One region of the Kocuria oceani genome, then DNA from elsewhere that is predicted to be linked to it. Evidence: riboswitches for the same ligand, from Rfam matches in the RefSeq annotation. Region 1 holds a riboswitch; each other region holds the start of a gene.

Region 1 (3,983 bases):
CGCGGTGGCCTCCGTGAGCACCCCGGGGGTGTTGGTGGCCACGACGCCGCGCTCGCTGCAGGCCGGCACGTCGATGTTGTCGTAGCCGACGGCGACGTTCGCGACCACCTGAAGCTGCGGGCCGGCGGCGTCGAGAAGCTCCGCGTCGACGCGTTCGGTCAGCAGGCTCACCACGGCGTCGGCGCCGGCCACGCGGCGCAGGAGCTCTTCGCGGTCGATCGACTGCGGGCCCGGCCAGGCGTCGACCTCGTGCGCGGCGCGAAGCTTCTCGACGGCGGCGTCGGGCACCTGTCCCGTGACGACGACCCGGCTCATGCCGACTCGATCCACTGGCACAGGCGGCCGAGGCCGTCGCGGATGTCGGCGACGTCGATGCCCGAGTAGGCGAGCCGGATGTACTGCTGCTCCTCACCCGGCAGGCGCCGGCCGAAGTGCTCCCTCGTGCAGAAGGAGACGCCGGTCTCGTGCAGCGCCGCCGTGGCGAAGTCGCCGACCGCCGTGTACCCCATGCGCTCCATGGCGGCGGTGACGTCCGGGAACAGGTAGAAGGTCGACTGCGGCACGGCAACGTGCATGCCGGGAGTCGCGTTCACGAGCTCGCAGGCGGCGTCTCGGCGCTCACGCAGGACGTCGAGCATCTGCTGCACGGGCTCCTGGGGGCCGCGGAGCGCCTCGACGCCGGCCCACTGCACGTAGTGCGTGGTGCAGGACTCGTCGTTGGTGTTGAGGGTGCTCAGCACCTTGGCGATCTCGGGCGGCGCGACGGCGCAGCCGAGGCGCGAGCCGGTCATGGCGAACTTCTTGCTGAACGTGTACAGGATGACGGTGCGCTCGGCCATGCCGGGGAGCGACGCGATCGAGCTCGAGACCCCCTCGTAGCGCGTCTCGAAGTAGGCCTCGTCGGAGAGCACCCAGAGGTTGTGCTCCTGGGCCAGCTGAGCGATGGCCTCGCGCTCGGCCGCCGTCGACTCGGCCGAGATGGGGTTCTGCAGGTCGTTGTAGATGATGGCGACCGTGTTCGAGGTGATCGAGGCGCGCACCTGGTCGAGGTCGATCGCGAAGCCGCTCTCCGTGGGGAGGTAGCGGTACGGCACCGCCGTGCCGCCGAGGTACTCGATCTGCGACTCGTAGATCGGGAAGCCGGGGTTCGGGTAGAGCACCTCCTGGCTTGGGTTCATGACCGCCTGCAGGAACTTCGTGATGACGGGCTTGCCGCCGGTCATCACGACGATGTTCTCGGGGGTGAGGTCGATGCCGCGGCGCGAGCCGAGGTCCTCGGCGAGGGCCTCCCGCAGCTGGGGGATGCCGGGGCCGGGGCAGTAGCCCGTGTAGCCGTCGGCGATGGCCCGGTTCATGGCCTCGATGATGTGCGGGGCCGTCGGGATGTTGATGTCGCCGAGGTGGAAGGGGTACACGCGGTTCCCCTGCGCCTTCCAGGCGGCCGCGGCCTGGGCGACGCTGAAGGCGGTTTCGGTGCCCAGCCGGTCGAGCCGGTGCGCGAGTTCTCGCATGCTGTTCCACTCCTCGTCGAGTTGGCGGTCGATCCGTGGGCGGATCCACCCTGAGCATACGACTCATATATCAGGCTGTGAAGGGTGGTGCGGTAACCAATTCCGACAGGGAGCAGTGCCGTGGGGTTTCCCCGTTCCAGACGTCGTCCCGATGTGAGCGGGAGCGCGGTTCCGTCGGAACCGCGCTCCCGCTCACATGCGTGGGGTCAGCGCACGCGGATGTAGACGGGTCCCGAGCCGACGTGGACGGTCTGGATGACCGTCTGGTGGCCGTTCCAGCCGCCGTGGACGGCCTTGCTGCCGCCGATGTACACGGCGATGTGGGCGAAGCCCATGCCGCCGTTGGCGTAGTAGACCAGGTCACCGGGCTGGGCCTGGGCGGCGGAGACCCGGTGGCCGAGATTCAGGTAGGAGACCGGCCACCCGTGGTGGTTGATCCCGGCCGCACGCAGGGACTTGGTGACCAGAGAGGTGCAGTCCTGACCCACACCGAGCTGGCTCTTGGCCGCGGCGGCGATGGTCGCGGCCTTGCCGGACTGGGACTGGATGCTGAGGAGCTGCTGGGGGGCTGCGGCCGGGGCGGCCTGGGCCGGAGCCACGCTGCCGAGCGCCATGGCGCCGGCGGCGACCGCCATGGTCGCCGTGCGTCCCAGGGGGAACGCGCGCTGGGCGCGGTGGCGGGGCGTGCGGGAGTGGAAGATGGGCATGAGTGATGTCCTCCCTCTTGCCTGCGAGGTGAGCTGTCGGATGCGGGTGGGAGACACCCGGTCGCAGGGTGGAGGCCCTGGCGACTTAACCCCTAGGTCCCAGGGGAGGGACCGTTTCTGGTTCCCCCGCTTCTGCCGAGCGATGTGTTCAGGGGGCCCCGGGCACCGGCAGAATTCGGCGATGTGCACGGGGGTGCCGATAAGTGGGGGAATCGGCACGGAGAGAACACTAATCGAAAAGTAACGAGAAAGTCTCGTTTTCATCACGGGCGTGTCTCGGAATCTGCTGCAATCCGGCCGTGAGCCTTCGCGTTCGCGCGAAGCTGCTTGGGGAGGGGCGCCGACGGGGATCCTCTGGTAGGCGCATCTCAAGACAAAAGTGGGCTTGACCTGGGGCTCTGTTCCACTCGTGTCCGCTGGCGAGTCCGCCTCTGCCCTGGGGCGGGGCGTCCGGGGGTGACACGCGCGTTATGGCGCGAGAAACCGCGGGGAATGCTTCACGGAGCATTAGGCGGCCGACGTGAGCGGCTCCTTGGCAGGGGCGGAAAGGGCGACATCTTTGTGGGTCACAAGGTTCAAACAAGAATTCGCTAAAAGAAATTATGGCGCTTGTCATGACCGCCGGTGTGGGTCGGTTCTCTTCGCGGACCCTTCCGGCGTGCCTGCCCTACATCCCGCCCTCGTCGACCTCGGCGGCGTCGAGCAGGTTGTCCAGGACCCGGTCGAGTTGGGCCACGAGGGAGAGGTGCCCCTCGTGCTCCAGCAGGTGCGCCCAGGCGCCTGGTATGCGCGCGGCGAGCCACTCCCCGTGGGCCAAGGGGACGGTGCGGTCCTCCCGGCCGTGCCAGATCCGGGTGGGCACGGCGATCTCCTCCACGGCGAAGCCCCAGGGGCGGTTTACCGCCAGGTCGTCGTCGCGCCAGCCCACGATGCCCTGGCGCCGGGAGTGCTCGGCCGCGCCCATGACGTAGTCGGCGAAGTCCCCGGTCATCACCGCCCGGTCCACCGGCGGGAGCATGGCGCGCAGCAGCTCGACGACGTCGCCGTCCGGCGCCGAGGCGGCCGCGGTCATGGCCTGCACCTGCTCCTCGAGGTAGGCCTCGAGTGCCCGGCGACCCTGCCGGGCGGCGGTGAACTCGGCCGCGCTGTCCTCGTCCATCCCGGCGACCGGGTCCAGTCCCTCGGCGCGCGGCGGGGCGTAGCCGGCCAGCGAGGCGACCGCGCGGCAGCGGCCGGGCAGCAGCGCGCCGCACGCCAGGGCGCGCGGGCCGCCACTGGACCAGCCCAGGGCGAGGAACTGCTCCGCACCCACGTTGTCCAGCACGCATAGAGTGTCGGCCACGGCGCCGGCCACCGTGCCGGGGGCCGTCTCTTCTGGGAGCGGGTCCGAGGTGCCGTAGCCGGGGCGCGAGACGGTGAGCACTTGCAGCCCGCGCTCCGTAGCCGCGCGCTCGAGCGGCCCGAACGGGACCGCGGCGCCAGGCGCGCCGTGGTGGAAGACCACCGGCAGGCCGCCGGGCGGGCCGATGAGCCGGAACTCCAGGCGGCGTCCGTCCGGCGCGGTGACGCTGCGGTTGCCCTGGTCCTCCGTGCGCGCGCTCATGCGTTCTCCCGGTCTCCGATGGTCGCTGTTGTGCTCCTGTGGCGCCTGGTTGCCTTCACGCTAGGACTCGGCAGCGCCCGGGACTAAGGGTCCTGGCGGCATGTGACGGATTGGCGCCGGGAGCGCCGACAGCGCGGCCCACTCAGCGTGAGTTGCCTGCTC
Region 2 (3,983 bases), on a different contig from region 1:
ACCTCGGCCTCGAGGTCCTCACCCGCTGCCGGCTCACCACCGTCGCCGACACCGGAAGCGAGGTGGCCACCGACCCCCTGACCGCACTCACCGCCTGACCCTTACACGAAGGATCGCTACACCACTCGCGGGGGCTTGACCACAAGGAGGGCGCGCCCCTCTGCGAGGAGGGTCGGCGCGCCCTCAGTCGAGGAGCACTCCACCGCGCAGTCTGCGGTGCGTGCAGGGTGGTTGTCCCCAACTCCTGACGTTGCCCTTGAGCGGGAGCAATTTCGCTCTGGATCCTTGCCCGATCCATCTTGGGAATACGCCAGGCTTGCCCCTCGATTTTACTTCTCGTTCCAGCCACCAAGCCAGGCATGTCCCCTCACCACTGGGCCAAGTGATGGTGCCCAGCACAGCCACCGCAGGGCCATCGCAAGGCCAGCATGCCGCGCTCCTGCAGTGAGTCACCGGGACAGGTGTCAGCCGCCCCACCAAGATAGTGAAAGACCGGGTGCGCGGAACCTGTCTGGCCGATCAGGAACCGCACACCCGGAGACTGTGTTCGTCCGGGTTCAGCGCACGCGGATGTAGGTGGGCCCGGAACCCACGTTGACGCTGTCGACGACGGTGCTGCCGCCGTTCCAGCCCCCGTGGACGGCCTTGCCGCCACCGATGTACACGCCGATGTGGGCCGTGCCCATGCCGCCGTCGGCGTAGTAGACGAGGTCGCCGGGCTGCGCCTGGCCGGCGGAGACCTGCGTGCCCAGCGTGAAGTAATCAGCCGGCCAGCCCCGGAAGGTGATGCCAGCGGCCCGCAGGGCATTGTTCACCGCTGCGGTGCAGTCCTGTCCTACCCCGAGCTGGCCCATGGCCGCAGAGGCAATGGTGGCCCCCTTGCCGGAGGCGGAGCTCTGCGGGGCGAGGGTGCGCTCGGCCGCCGGCGCCGGGGCGGGCTTGGGCGCCGGGGCGGTAACCGGGGTCGGGACCGGCTTCGGGGCCTCGACGACGGGTGCGGCCTGAACCACCGGGGCGGGTACCGGGGTGACGACGGGCTTCGGCGCAGGGGCGGCCTGGGCCGCGGGAGCCGCCTGGGCCACGGCGGGAGCTGCCTGCACCACAGAGGCCGCCTGCACGGCCGGCTGCGGGGCGACCACGGGCTTCGGGGCCTCGGCCTTGGGCTCTACCTTCGCGGTCTTCTGCTCGGTCTTGGTCACGTGGGCGACCGGTTCGAGGGACACGGTGGGGGCGGCCGACGGGGTGGCTGCGGCGACGGCCGACAGCGGGGCGTCGGTAGCGGCGCCCTCCTGGGCCGGGGCGGCCTGCACGGAGACGGTGGTGGCCAGGGCCAGGCCCGAGAAGGCCGCGACGGCGGCCACGGTGCGGGCCTTGCCGGTGAACAACGAGCCGATGCCGTTGGAGGAGTTCACGTCACGAGTCATGGGGATTCAGGAGGCTTTCTGGAGGGCCGGGCAGATCTACCGGAACGGTGCGGTGACAGCACGGATTACCCCGGGCAGGGGTGCGAGGTGTCACGGTGGCCGGCAGTGCGGCGATCCGGATCAGGAGTACCGTGCACGGCGGATGAGTGGAGGAGAGGTGCGGTGTCCGTAAAGGACGAGAAGCTCGTGCGGAGAGGCTGGGACTCTCATGCGCAGCAGACGGAGTGCCCAGGGCCCTCCGCGACGACCCCGGTCGTTGCGGAGGGCGAGCCGGGTCAGCGGTAGGTGTAGTAGCCGTCCACCGGCATGGCGTCCACGGAGTGGACGAAGGTGCCCTGGATGGGGTTGAGCGCCGAAATTATCTTGCCACCACCGATGTAGATCCCAATGTGCCCGCCGCCACGCATGGAGACCAGGTCCCCGGGCTGGGGGTTGGCGGTCGGGGTGGCTGCGGCGATCTGCTGGTAGCTGGTGCGGGGGATGTCAATGCCGTTCTGGGCGTAGACCCACTGGGTGAACCCGGAGCAGTCCCAGGCGCCGAAGGCAGTGCCACCCCAGACGTAGCCGGTGCCCTCGCCCTGCATGGCAGTGGCCACCAGGCCGGCGGAGGAGGAATCGGCCCCAAGGGGGGTGATGTCCGCGGACTGGGTCGACAGGCTCGCGGTGGTGGCGGTCTGCTCGGGCGCCGAGGCCTGGGACGCCGGGGTGGCCACGGGCTGGGCAGCGGCCGGAGCCTGGTAGGTATTGGTGGCGAAGTTGGCCGCCGAAGAAGCGACGGGCGCCCACGAGGTGGTGCTGGAGGCTACGGGGATCTCGGCGTAGGCCTGGGCCGGGGCGATGGAGCCGATGAGTGCCGCACCGGCGGCGGCGGCGATCGTGGTGTTGCGCACCGCACTCGAGGTGATTCCGGCGCGGTGGCGGGCAGTGTTCTGCTTGAAAAGCGACATGGGTGAGTTCCTCCCTTTGCCTACGAGGTGAGCTGTCGGATGCGGGTGGGAGACACCCGGCCACCCCGGACGCATGCGTCCTGGGCGACTTAACCCCAAGGCCCGGATCACCGGGACCGAAAATGGTTCCCCCGCTTCTGCCAAGCGATATCTCTTCAAGGACCCCGGGCACCGGCAGAATTCGGCGATGTGCACGAGGGCGCCGACCAGATCGATCATCGGCACGCAGTGGACAGTAGCCCATCCATAACGAAAGTGTCACGTTTAGGTCACGGCCTGGATTCTTCCCTCGGCCGGGGCTGAGAAGCCGGACTCCCGGCCCCGGGAAGGCTCGTTCCGGAAGAGATAGGTTCGTCGCCCAGTGGACCTCGTCACCCAGCTATTGGCCGACCCGGGACCGGATGACTAGGCAAAATGGCATCGTGGCGCGCATTTCGCTGGACACAGTCGACGACGACAAGGGGCCTAGGACTACGCGTAGTCTCCAGCGTTGCTTGGGCAAGTACCAAGGTTCCGTGAGGGAATCTTCGAGGTGGCTCACAGTTTGGGAAGGTCTCGGGGCGCCTTTTCGAGGTGCACGGCGGGATTTCTTCACGGAATCTCTATATTCGGCCCGCTGCACCGATGTGCAAGTCAGTCGATGGGATGCAGTTGCGCACCACTGAGGTGTTGATCTTCATCAAATCTTCAAACTTTCGGGGCGCGTCACACGGAAACGGCAGTCTACGGTCGATGACATGGCGGGCTGGCTCCGGCCGGTTCGTCTCCTGCTGAACCGATGAAGGAGCAAGTCATGACTCATCACGTGAGCGCGATGCTGGAGACCTACCCGAAGGACCTCGGTGGGGTGGACAAGGAGAAGCTGGCCGCCTGCATCGAGGCCTGTTTCGAGTGCGCCCAGACCTGCACCGCCTGCGCCGATGCGTGCCTGTCCGAGGACATGGTCGCGGAGCTGACCAAGTGCATCCGCACCAACCTGGACTGCGCGGATCTGTGCGAGGTCACCGGGCGGGTGCTCTCCCGGCACACCGGCTACGACGCCAACATCACCCTGGATACGATCCGGGCCTGCCAGATGGCCTGCAAGGCGTGCGCCGATGAGTGCGAGAAGCACGCGGACATGCACGAGCACTGCCGGATCTGTGCTGAGGCCTGCCGGCGCTGCGAGGCCGCCTGCGCCGAGCTGGTCGCCTCCCTGGGCTGAGCAGAACCTGCGCTGACCCATCACCCGGGCGGCGGAGGCGGTGAGAAGGCCCGTGGCCGGCTGGGATCGGCGCCACGGGTGGGATCCCAGACCTTTAGACCTGGTCTCGTAACTCTTCTACCTGACGCAGTCGGCGGAAGTTGATGAGCGTGACGGCGAGCAAGAGCAGCGGGAGCAGCGTGGCTGCAGTGCGGTCGTAACGGATCCCGAGACGCTTGAACCGCAGGACCCAGGAGATGGTGCGCTCCACGACCCAGCGGTGCCGGCCCAGGTGGGTCTTGGCCTCGATTCCGCGCCGGGCGATCCGGACCTTGATGCCTCGCCGGTGCAGGTAGCGGCGGCACCTCGGGTAGTCGTAGCCCTTGTCCGCGTGCAGCTTCTCCGGCCGGCGGCGGGGCCGCCCCGGAC
Region 3 (3,983 bases), on a different contig from region 1:
CCGGACGGGTGCCGGGCAGGGTCTCCACCACGGAGGAGGCCTCCAGGAACGGCGCGGCGTCCGTGGCCTGGGCGAACTTGGCGCCGAACTCGCCGAACACCAGGTGCTGGGCCTTGGCCTCGACCAGCCCGAAGACGGCGGCGTCCCAGAAGGCGGTGGCCCCGCCGAGGCCGAGCAGGACCTCGTGGCCCTCGGGCAGACGGAGGAACTGCGCCAGGCCCTCGCGCACCGAGCCCACGAGCCGCCGGACCGGGGCCTGCCGGTGGGAGGTCCCGAGCAGCCCGGCCCCGGCCCGGGCGACGGCGTCGACCTGCTCCGGGCGGACCTTGGAGGGCCCGGCGCCGAACCGGCCGTCGGCCGGGAGCAGGTGCTGGGGGATGGTGACGTGTGCGGACAACGGGTGCTCCCTCATGACGGACGTGCGGCGGGCGGCGGGCGCGGCGGTGGTGGTGCAGGGGCGTGCACGGCCGGGCCCCGGCCCATTCTGCCCCACCCGGACCCGGGCCCCGCCGCGGCCCGGTCCCCTCCGCGGCAGGGGACCGCGGACTAAGCTCGTGCGGGAAGACCGGACCGGGCGGGATCCCCGGGGACGGACGGCCGGACGAAGGATGACTGAGGCATGAGCGATCTGATCGACACCACGGAGATGTACCTGCGGACCGTGCTCGAGCTCGAGGAGGAGGGCATCACGCCCATGCGGGCGCGCATCGTCGAGCGCCTCGACCACTCCGGGCCCACCGTCTCGCAGACGGTGTCCCGGATGGAGCGCGACGGACTGCTGACGGTGGGGGCCGACCGCTCCCTGGTCCTCACCGAGCTGGGCCGCGAACGCGCGGTGCAGGTGATGCGCAAGCACCGTCTGGCGGAGCGGCTGCTGGCCGACGTCATCGGACTGGACCTGGCCCAGGTCCACGACGAGGCGTGCCGCTGGGAGCACGTGATGAGCGAGCAGGTCGAACGGCGGCTGGTGGACCTGCTGCACAGCCCCCGATACTCCCCGTACGGCACGCCGATCCCGGGCCTGGCCGCACTGGGCGTCGGGGACAGCCCCTCGGCGGCGGGGCACCCCTCCCTGCTGGAGGCCGCCCGCGCGGATCCGGAGGCGACGCACACCGTGGCGCTGCTGCCGGAGGTGGTGCAGGCCGACGCCGCGCTGCTGGGCGTGCTGAGCGACGTCGGCGTGCTCACCGGGGCCGTCGTTCGGGCCCGCGTGGAGGGCCAGCGGGTGCGGATCGAGGTCGCCGAGACCGGCCGGTCCGCGGAGATCGACCTGCGCACGGCCGGGGCCATCCGGGTCCTCGCCGTCTGAGCGCCCGTCGGGTCGTGCCCGGCCCGAGGGCAGGTCACGGGACAGGTCACGGGGCCCTGCGCGAGACCCGGCCACCCTTGTGGGGACGTTCACAAGGCACTTTCGGCCAGTTCGGCCGGACCGTGCCCCGCCGGCGGCGAATGCCCTGGTGAGCCGCGGGTTCAGGGGTGCCCGGACCCTCGCTCCACCGTGCGCCGCCGGATCGCACTGATAGTCCGGAGCGACATAATCCACAGGTTTTCGTCCGGCCCGAGATGCAATTCCGTGATCGGCCGTGATCAAAACGTGACACTTCCGTAACCGGTCATGTATTGTTCAACCCGTGCTGATCACTGGTCGGATCGGCATCCTCGTGCACATCGCCGAATTCTGCCGGTGCCCGGGGCCCATGCACAGAAACTGCTTGGCAGAAGCGGGGGAACCATTTCCGGTCCCGGTGATCCGGGGCCTTGGGGTTAAGTCGCCGGAGCGCATGCGCTCCGCGGCCGGGTGTCTCCCACCCGAATCCGACAGCTCACCTCGTAGGCAAAGGGAGGAACACACCCATGGCTATTTTCAAGCAGAGCACCGCCCGCCACCGCGCCGAGACCACCTCGAACGCCGTGCGCAACACCACGATCGCCGCCGCCGCCGGCGCCGCGATCGTCGGCTCCATCGCCCCGGCCCAGGCCTACGCCGAGATCCCCGCGGCCTCCGGTGCCGCCTACTCGGCCCCGGCTCCGGCCGCCGCCTCGCTGGCCTCCTACACCTACCAGGCCCCGGCCCCCGCCGCCTACCAGGCCCCCGTTGCCGCGCAGCCCGCCGCCCCGGCCTACCAGGCCCCGGCCCCCGCCGCGCAGCCGGCGGTCTCCACCGCGAGCGTGACCCCGCAGGCCAACGCCACGACCGAGATCACCGCGGCCGCCGGCGGCATCGTGGGCACCGCCCAGCAGGGCATCGGCTCCGGCTACGTCTACGGCGGCACCGCCTTCGGCGCCTGGGACTGCTCCGGCTTCACCCAGTGGGTCTTCGCCCAGAACGGCATCGACCTGCCCCGCACCACCTGGGCCCAGTTCGCCGCCGGCACCCCCGTGTCCAACCCGCAGCCCGGCGACCTCGTCTCCCAGAACGGTGGGGGCCACGTGGGCATCTACATCGGCGGCGGCAAGATGATCTCGGCGCTGAACCCCTCGCAGGGCACGCAGATCCACTCCGTCAACGCCATGCAGCTCGACGGCTACTACCGGATCGGCTGATCCGGCTCGTCTCCCGCGGAGACCCCAGGGTCCCCGCGGGAGGCACCCGGTCCCTCCCGGACCACCCGGACCCGCACTCCCGGGTCCCCCCCCCGCACATCCGTCCTCTCCGACGCCGTGCGCCCCGTCCGCCTTCGGACGCCCTCCTCCGTTCCCCCCGCCGTGCGCGGCCCTCCGCATCCGGACGGCCGCGCTGCCGGAGATCGATCACCCCGCGCGCCTGCGCGCGGGGTGATCCGTGCTGTCACCGCAGTCTCCCGGCAGGTTCGCCCGGCCCTCCAGAAAGCCTGCTGAAACCCCCATGACTCGTGACCTGAACTCCTCGACCGGCGTCACCTCCCTCCTGACCGGCCGGGCCCGCACCGTGGCCGCCGTCGCCGCCCTCTCCGGCCTGGCGCTGGCCACCACCGTCTCCGCGCACGAGGCCCCGGCCCAGGAGGCCGCCGCCGACGCCCCGCTGTCCGCCGTGGCCGCGGCGACCCCGTCCGCCGCCCCCACCGTCTCCCTCGCGCCGGTCGCCCACGTGACGAAGGCCCAGGACGAGTCCGAGAAGAAGCAGACCGAGAAGGCCGAAAAGAACGAGAAGAAGGCGGCCGAGAAGAAGGCGGAGCCCGAGGCCCGCGAGACCGTCCAGCGGCCGGCAGCGACGCCGGCGGCGCAGCCGGTCGTCGCCCCGGCCCCGCAGCCGGCCGCCCCCGCCGTGCAGGCCGCCCCTGTCGTGGCCCCCGTGGCGCAGCCGGCGCCGAAGGCCGTGGCCGCCCCGAAGCCCGCCCCGGCCCCGCAGCCGGCCGCCCCCGCCGTGCAGGCCGCCCCGCAGCCGGCCGTGAAGCAGGCCCCGGCGCCGAAGCCGGCCGTCCAGGCGGCCCCGGCGGCCGAGCGCACCGTCGCCCCGCAGAGCTCCGCCTCCGGCAAGGGCGCCACCATCTCCTCGGCCGCTCTGGGCCAGCTCGGCGTCGGCCAGGACTGCACGGCCCTGGTCACCAACGCCCTGCGCGCCGCCGGCATCAACCACCACGGCTGGCCGGCCTCCTATCTGAGCCTCGGCACGCAGGTCTCCGCCGGCCAGGCCAAGCCCGGCGACCTCGTCTACTACGCCGACGGCGGCATGGGCTCGGCCCACATCGGCGTCTACATCGGCGGCGGCAAGGCCGTGCACGGCGGCTGGAACGGCGGCACCACGGTCATCGACAGCGTCAACGTGGGCTCCGGCCCGATCTACGTCCGCGTGCGCTGACCGCACGCGAGGACATCGGTTCGGGTGCGCGGATCCTGGTCGGCCAGACAGGTTCCGCGCACCCGCTGCTCGTCCGGCGGCCGCCCGCCCACCGTGCCCGGTGCGCGCCGCCGACCGGTCCGGCCACTGCCCGGCCCGCGTCGCCCGGCGCCGATAGACTGGACCCATGGCCACCGACCTCAGCCGCAACGCCCGCACCAGCCTG
Region 4 (3,983 bases), on a different contig from region 1:
CCGAGGGCTGGGAGCTGCTCGAGGCCGCCGGTCATGTCACGTCGGTGCGGGAGACCTTCAACTCCTGGCGTGAGGGCTCGGTCATCAAGTCCTGGTTGCTCGATCTGGCGGTCAACGCTCTGAACGAGGACGAGCACCTCGATCGGTTGGCCGGTTACGCCGAGGACTCCGGGGAGGGTCGGTGGACCGTGGAAGCCGCCCTGGATCTGGCGGTACCGGTTCCGGCCATCTCCAACGCTCTGTTCGCCCGCTTCGCCTCTCGCCAGGACGAGGGCCCGGCGATGAAGATGATCGCGGCGATGCGCCAGCAGTTCGGTGGCCATGCCGTCAAGGACGCCGCGGCCGGGCCCGAGCATGTCGAGGCTGGCCCCGGTGAGGACCCGGCCCACCCCGCCGAGCAGTAGAGCCGCGCCATCCACCCCGGCGGAGACCGGGAACACAGTGCGCGGCCGGCACCAGGCTGCCAGCGGAATCGCTGTAGGGCCTCCAGAAGCTGACGGTTCCGTCCACCCGCCGGACCTCCCACTACTGCACCAACACCGACACGGCTCGGGACGGCCGCACCGGTCGGTGACGTGGACGAGGAAAGTTCCCTCGTCGCGAATCAGAAAGGTAGACCGGCCTTACATATGGCCGGATAGCGGTCATCAAGTCAGCTCAGTTGTCACCGATCGTGCGCCAGTCCCGGGCTCGATGGTCCTTACCGTCATGGCCGCATTGGCGCAGATGGAGCTGGAGATCAAGCGGGAGCGGATCACTGACTCGGTGGCCAAGCGGAGGGCTGCCGGCAAGGACCTCGGCGGGCGGCGCCAGACGTTTATGGATTCTCAGATTCGCAACGCGCTGCGACTCATCGAGGGTGGGGAGCCGGCCACTCAGGTTGCTCGGGACCTCGGGATGTCCAGGGCCACTCTCTATCGCCGGATCCGGGAGCTGCCGCAGGCGACGGCGATCTGAGTCCGTCACCTCGGGTGTTGCCGCAGTCCCACAGTCGCCCGTGACGGCTCACGCCGTCATGGGCGACTGTGGGACTGCATTCCAGATTCAGCGGAAGGTGACGTAGCCGTCCGTCGGCATGGCGTCCACGGAGTGGACGAAGGTCCCCTGGGTGGGGTTCAGCGCGGAGATCATCTTGCCGCCACCGAGGTAGATCCCGATGTGGGCGCCGCCGTTCTGGACGACGAGGTCTCCCGGCTGCGGGTTGGTGGTCGGGGTGCCGGCGGCCCACTGTTGCTGGCTGGTGCGCGGGAGGTCGATGCCGTTCTGGGCGTAGACCCATTGGGTGAACCCGGAGCAGTCCCAGGCGCCGAAGTCCGTGCCGCCCCAGACGTAGCCGGTGCCCACGCCCTGCATCGCGGTGCCGACGAGGCCGCCGGCAGCGGTGGAGTCCCCGGTGAGCTCGGAGACGTTTGAGGACTGGGTGGAGAGGCTCGAGGTCGAGGTGGTCTGCGGCGTCGGGGCGGCCTCCGTCTCAGAGACCGGTGCGGCCGGGGCCGCGGGAGTGGTGGGCGCTGGGGCGGTGGTCGTGGCGAGGGTCGCCACCGCAGAGACGGGAGCGGCGTAGGAGGTCCCCGAGGAGGCGGGGAGCTCGGCGTAGGCCTGGGCCGGGGTGATGGAGCCGAGCACTGCGGCGCCGGCGGCGACCGTCAACGTGGTGTTGCGTACCAGGCGCGAAGAGGTCTGGGCGCGGTGGCGAGCAGTGTGGCGCTGGAACATGGGCATGAGTGAGTTCCTCCCTTTGCCTGCGAGGTGAGCTGTCGGATGCGGGTGGGAGACACCCGGCCGCAGGGTGGGGGCCCTGGCGGCTTAACCCCTAGGTCCCGGGGGTGGGACCGTGTGTGGTTCCCCCGCTCCTGCCAAGTCGTCTCTGTGATGCGGACCCCGGGCACCGGCAGGATTCGGCGAAGTGCCCGGGGTGCCGATGAGATTGGCCATCGGCACGTAGAGGACCATAGCGTAAATATAACGGACTGATAACGATGCAGGCGGGGAGGGATCTGGCTCACTGTCATGGGTCGGCGCTGAAGAGCCTGCCCCTCAGCTAGAGCCGACGGCAAGGGTGGAGGGGCTCAGTCCTCCGACCAGCTCGCGGTCCGCAGTGGCAGCCCGAAGGACGTTTTGACCTGCTATTTCGCAAGCCACCCCTTGGTGGCGGCATGTGTCGATCGTTGCTGGGCGCCCCCCGGCCGCTCCAGGGAAGGCCCCGGCCCGCGGAGGCCGTAGCACGCGAAATCCCGCTCCTGTTGACGGATGAAGTGCCAGCTACCTCACATTCAAATGCCAGCGCACGGGGGCGGAAAGCGCGGATAGCTTCACGGAATCTTCACGCGTAGGGGCCGTCCGTGCCGCCTGGTGGGGGTCGCCTCACCCCAACGAATCTGGGCAGCGGCTCTCCCTGGTTGATGGTCTCGCTTCAGTTCACGTGCCGCCGTGCTCGCCGACGCCGACGGAACGCTGGAAAGGCCAAACATCACTTCTTCAAGGTACCCCGGGGGGTACTTGCAACATACCCCGGGGGGTATTACGCTGGTGGGCAGATGGCCGGAGGGACCTCCGCCGAACCCTTGTTCCACTGACTCCGTGAAGGAGAGTTTCATGCTGATCGAGCGCATCTACGACGAGGACCTCGCCCAGGCCAGCTACTTCATCGGGTGCCAGCGCACCGGCCAGGCGCTGGTGGTCGACGCCCGCCGCGACATCGACGTCTACCGGGACACAGCCGCGAAGAACGGCATGGAGATCACCGCGGTCACCGAGACCCACATCCACGCCGACTACCTCTCCGGCACCCGCGAGCTGGCCGCGGCCACCGGCGCGGACATCCACGTCTCCGGCGAGGGCGGGGAGGACTGGCAGTACGAGTTCGAGGCCGCGCGCCTGCACGACGGCGACGAGATCCGCATCGGCAACATCGTGGTGGCCGCGGTGCACACCCCGGGCCACACCCCCGAGCACCTGTCCTTCCTGGTCACCGACGGCGCCTTCGCCGACGCCCCCGGCTACCTGCTCACCGGCGACTTCGTGTTCTCCGGCGACCTGGGCCGCCCGGACCTGCTGGACGAGGCCGCCGGCGGCGTGGACACCCGCTTTCTCGGCGCACAGCAGATGTTCGCCAGCCTCAAGGAGAAGTTCCTGACCCTGCCCGACCACGTCCAGGTCTTCCCCGGCCACGGCGCGGGCTCGGCCTGCGGCAAGGCCCTGGGCGCGATCCCCTCCACCACGGTGGGCTACGAGCGGCTCTACGCCTGGTGGGGCCCCTACCTGGCCGCCGACGACGAGGCCGGCTTCGTCGCCGAGCTGCTCGACGGCCAGCCGGACGCCCCGTTCTACTTCGGCCGGATGAAGAACCAGAACCGCCGGGGGCCGGCCGTCATGGGCGATCGGGCGCCCCTGCCCGAGTTCGACCCGCAGCAGGTCGCCCAGCAGCTGGCGGCCGGCGAGGTGACCTTCGTGGACACCCGCTCCGCGGACGAGGTGCACACCGGGACCGTGGCCGGGGCGCTGAACATCCCGGCGGGGAAGTCGATCGCGACCTTCGGCGCCTGGGCCGTGAACCCCGAGGCCGACGACCGGCCGCTGGTGCTGCTGGCGCCCGACCAGGAGGCCGCCCAGGAGTTCTGGGACCACCTGGTGCGCGTGGGCATCGACGCCGTGGCCGGCTACGTCACCGGGATCGAGGGCCTGCCGCAGACCACCCCGCGGCTGGTCTCCCCCGAGGAGGTCGAGGCCTTCGACAAGGCGCTGCTGCTGGACGTGCGCGCCGTGAGCGAGCACGCCGCCGGCTCCGTCCCCGGCTCCACCCAGCTGCACGGCGGCCGGGTCCTGTGGAACCTGGACCGGCTCCCGCAGCAGGGCACGATCGTGACCTACTGCCAGAGCGGGCTGCGCAGCTCGGTCGTCGCCTCCACCCTGCGCCACGCCGGCTACGACGTGGTGGAGCTCGGGGGCTCCTACGCCGCCTGGTCCGCCCGGCAGGACGCCCT

What was found. Region 1 has a riboswitch for cyclic di-AMP ahead of PU704_RS14845 (NlpC/P60 family protein). Riboswitches for the same ligand answer to the same signal wherever they lie in the genome.
Region 2: linked by a shared signal. The riboswitch ahead of PU704_RS15060 (C40 family peptidase) and the one ahead of PU704_RS14845 (NlpC/P60 family protein) in region 1 are both predicted to bind cyclic di-AMP.
Region 3: linked by a shared signal. The riboswitch ahead of PU704_RS11395 (C40 family peptidase) and the one ahead of PU704_RS14845 (NlpC/P60 family protein) in region 1 are both predicted to bind cyclic di-AMP.
Region 4: linked by a shared signal. The riboswitch ahead of PU704_RS18270 (C40 family peptidase) and the one ahead of PU704_RS14845 (NlpC/P60 family protein) in region 1 are both predicted to bind cyclic di-AMP.

Annotation. Positions count from the first base shown of each region.
Region 1 is NZ_JARAMH010000014.1:89,382-93,364, forward strand. It holds gene PU704_RS14835 (2-hydroxyacid dehydrogenase) at 1-315, opposite strand, end outside; gene PU704_RS14840 (pyridoxal phosphate-dependent aminotransferase) at 312-1,511, opposite strand; gene PU704_RS14845 (NlpC/P60 family protein) at 1,718-2,218, opposite strand; cyclic di-AMP (ydaO/yuaA leader) riboswitch at 2,224-2,409, opposite strand; gene PU704_RS14850 (alpha/beta fold hydrolase) at 2,886-3,821, opposite strand.
Region 2 is NZ_JARAMH010000015.1:33,035-37,017, forward strand. It holds gene PU704_RS15050 (IS256 family transposase) at 1-98, shown strand, start outside; gene PU704_RS15055 (C40 family peptidase) at 558-1,424, opposite strand; gene PU704_RS15060 (C40 family peptidase) at 1,700-2,371, opposite strand; cyclic di-AMP (ydaO/yuaA leader) riboswitch at 2,377-2,568, opposite strand; gene PU704_RS15065 (four-helix bundle copper-binding protein) at 3,165-3,575, shown strand; one part of gene PU704_RS15070 (IS5 family transposase) at 3,670-3,983, opposite strand, start outside.
Region 3 is NZ_JARAMH010000009.1:18,133-22,115, forward strand. It holds gene serC (phosphoserine transaminase) at 1-412, opposite strand, end outside; gene PU704_RS11390 (metal-dependent transcriptional regulator) at 620-1,309, shown strand; cyclic di-AMP (ydaO/yuaA leader) riboswitch at 1,660-1,849, shown strand; gene PU704_RS11395 (C40 family peptidase) at 1,855-2,544, shown strand; gene PU704_RS11400 (C40 family peptidase) at 2,846-3,778, shown strand; gene PU704_RS11405 (hypothetical protein) at 3,945-3,983, shown strand, end outside.
Region 4 is NZ_JARAMH010000027.1:10,903-14,885, reverse strand. It holds gene gnd (phosphogluconate dehydrogenase (NAD(+)-dependent, decarboxylating)) at 1-404, shown strand, start outside; partial or broken gene PU704_RS18275 (helix-turn-helix domain-containing protein) at 670-957, shown strand; gene PU704_RS18270 (C40 family peptidase) at 1,045-1,722, opposite strand; cyclic di-AMP (ydaO/yuaA leader) riboswitch at 1,728-1,908, opposite strand; gene PU704_RS18265 (MBL fold metallo-hydrolase) at 2,596-3,983, shown strand, end outside.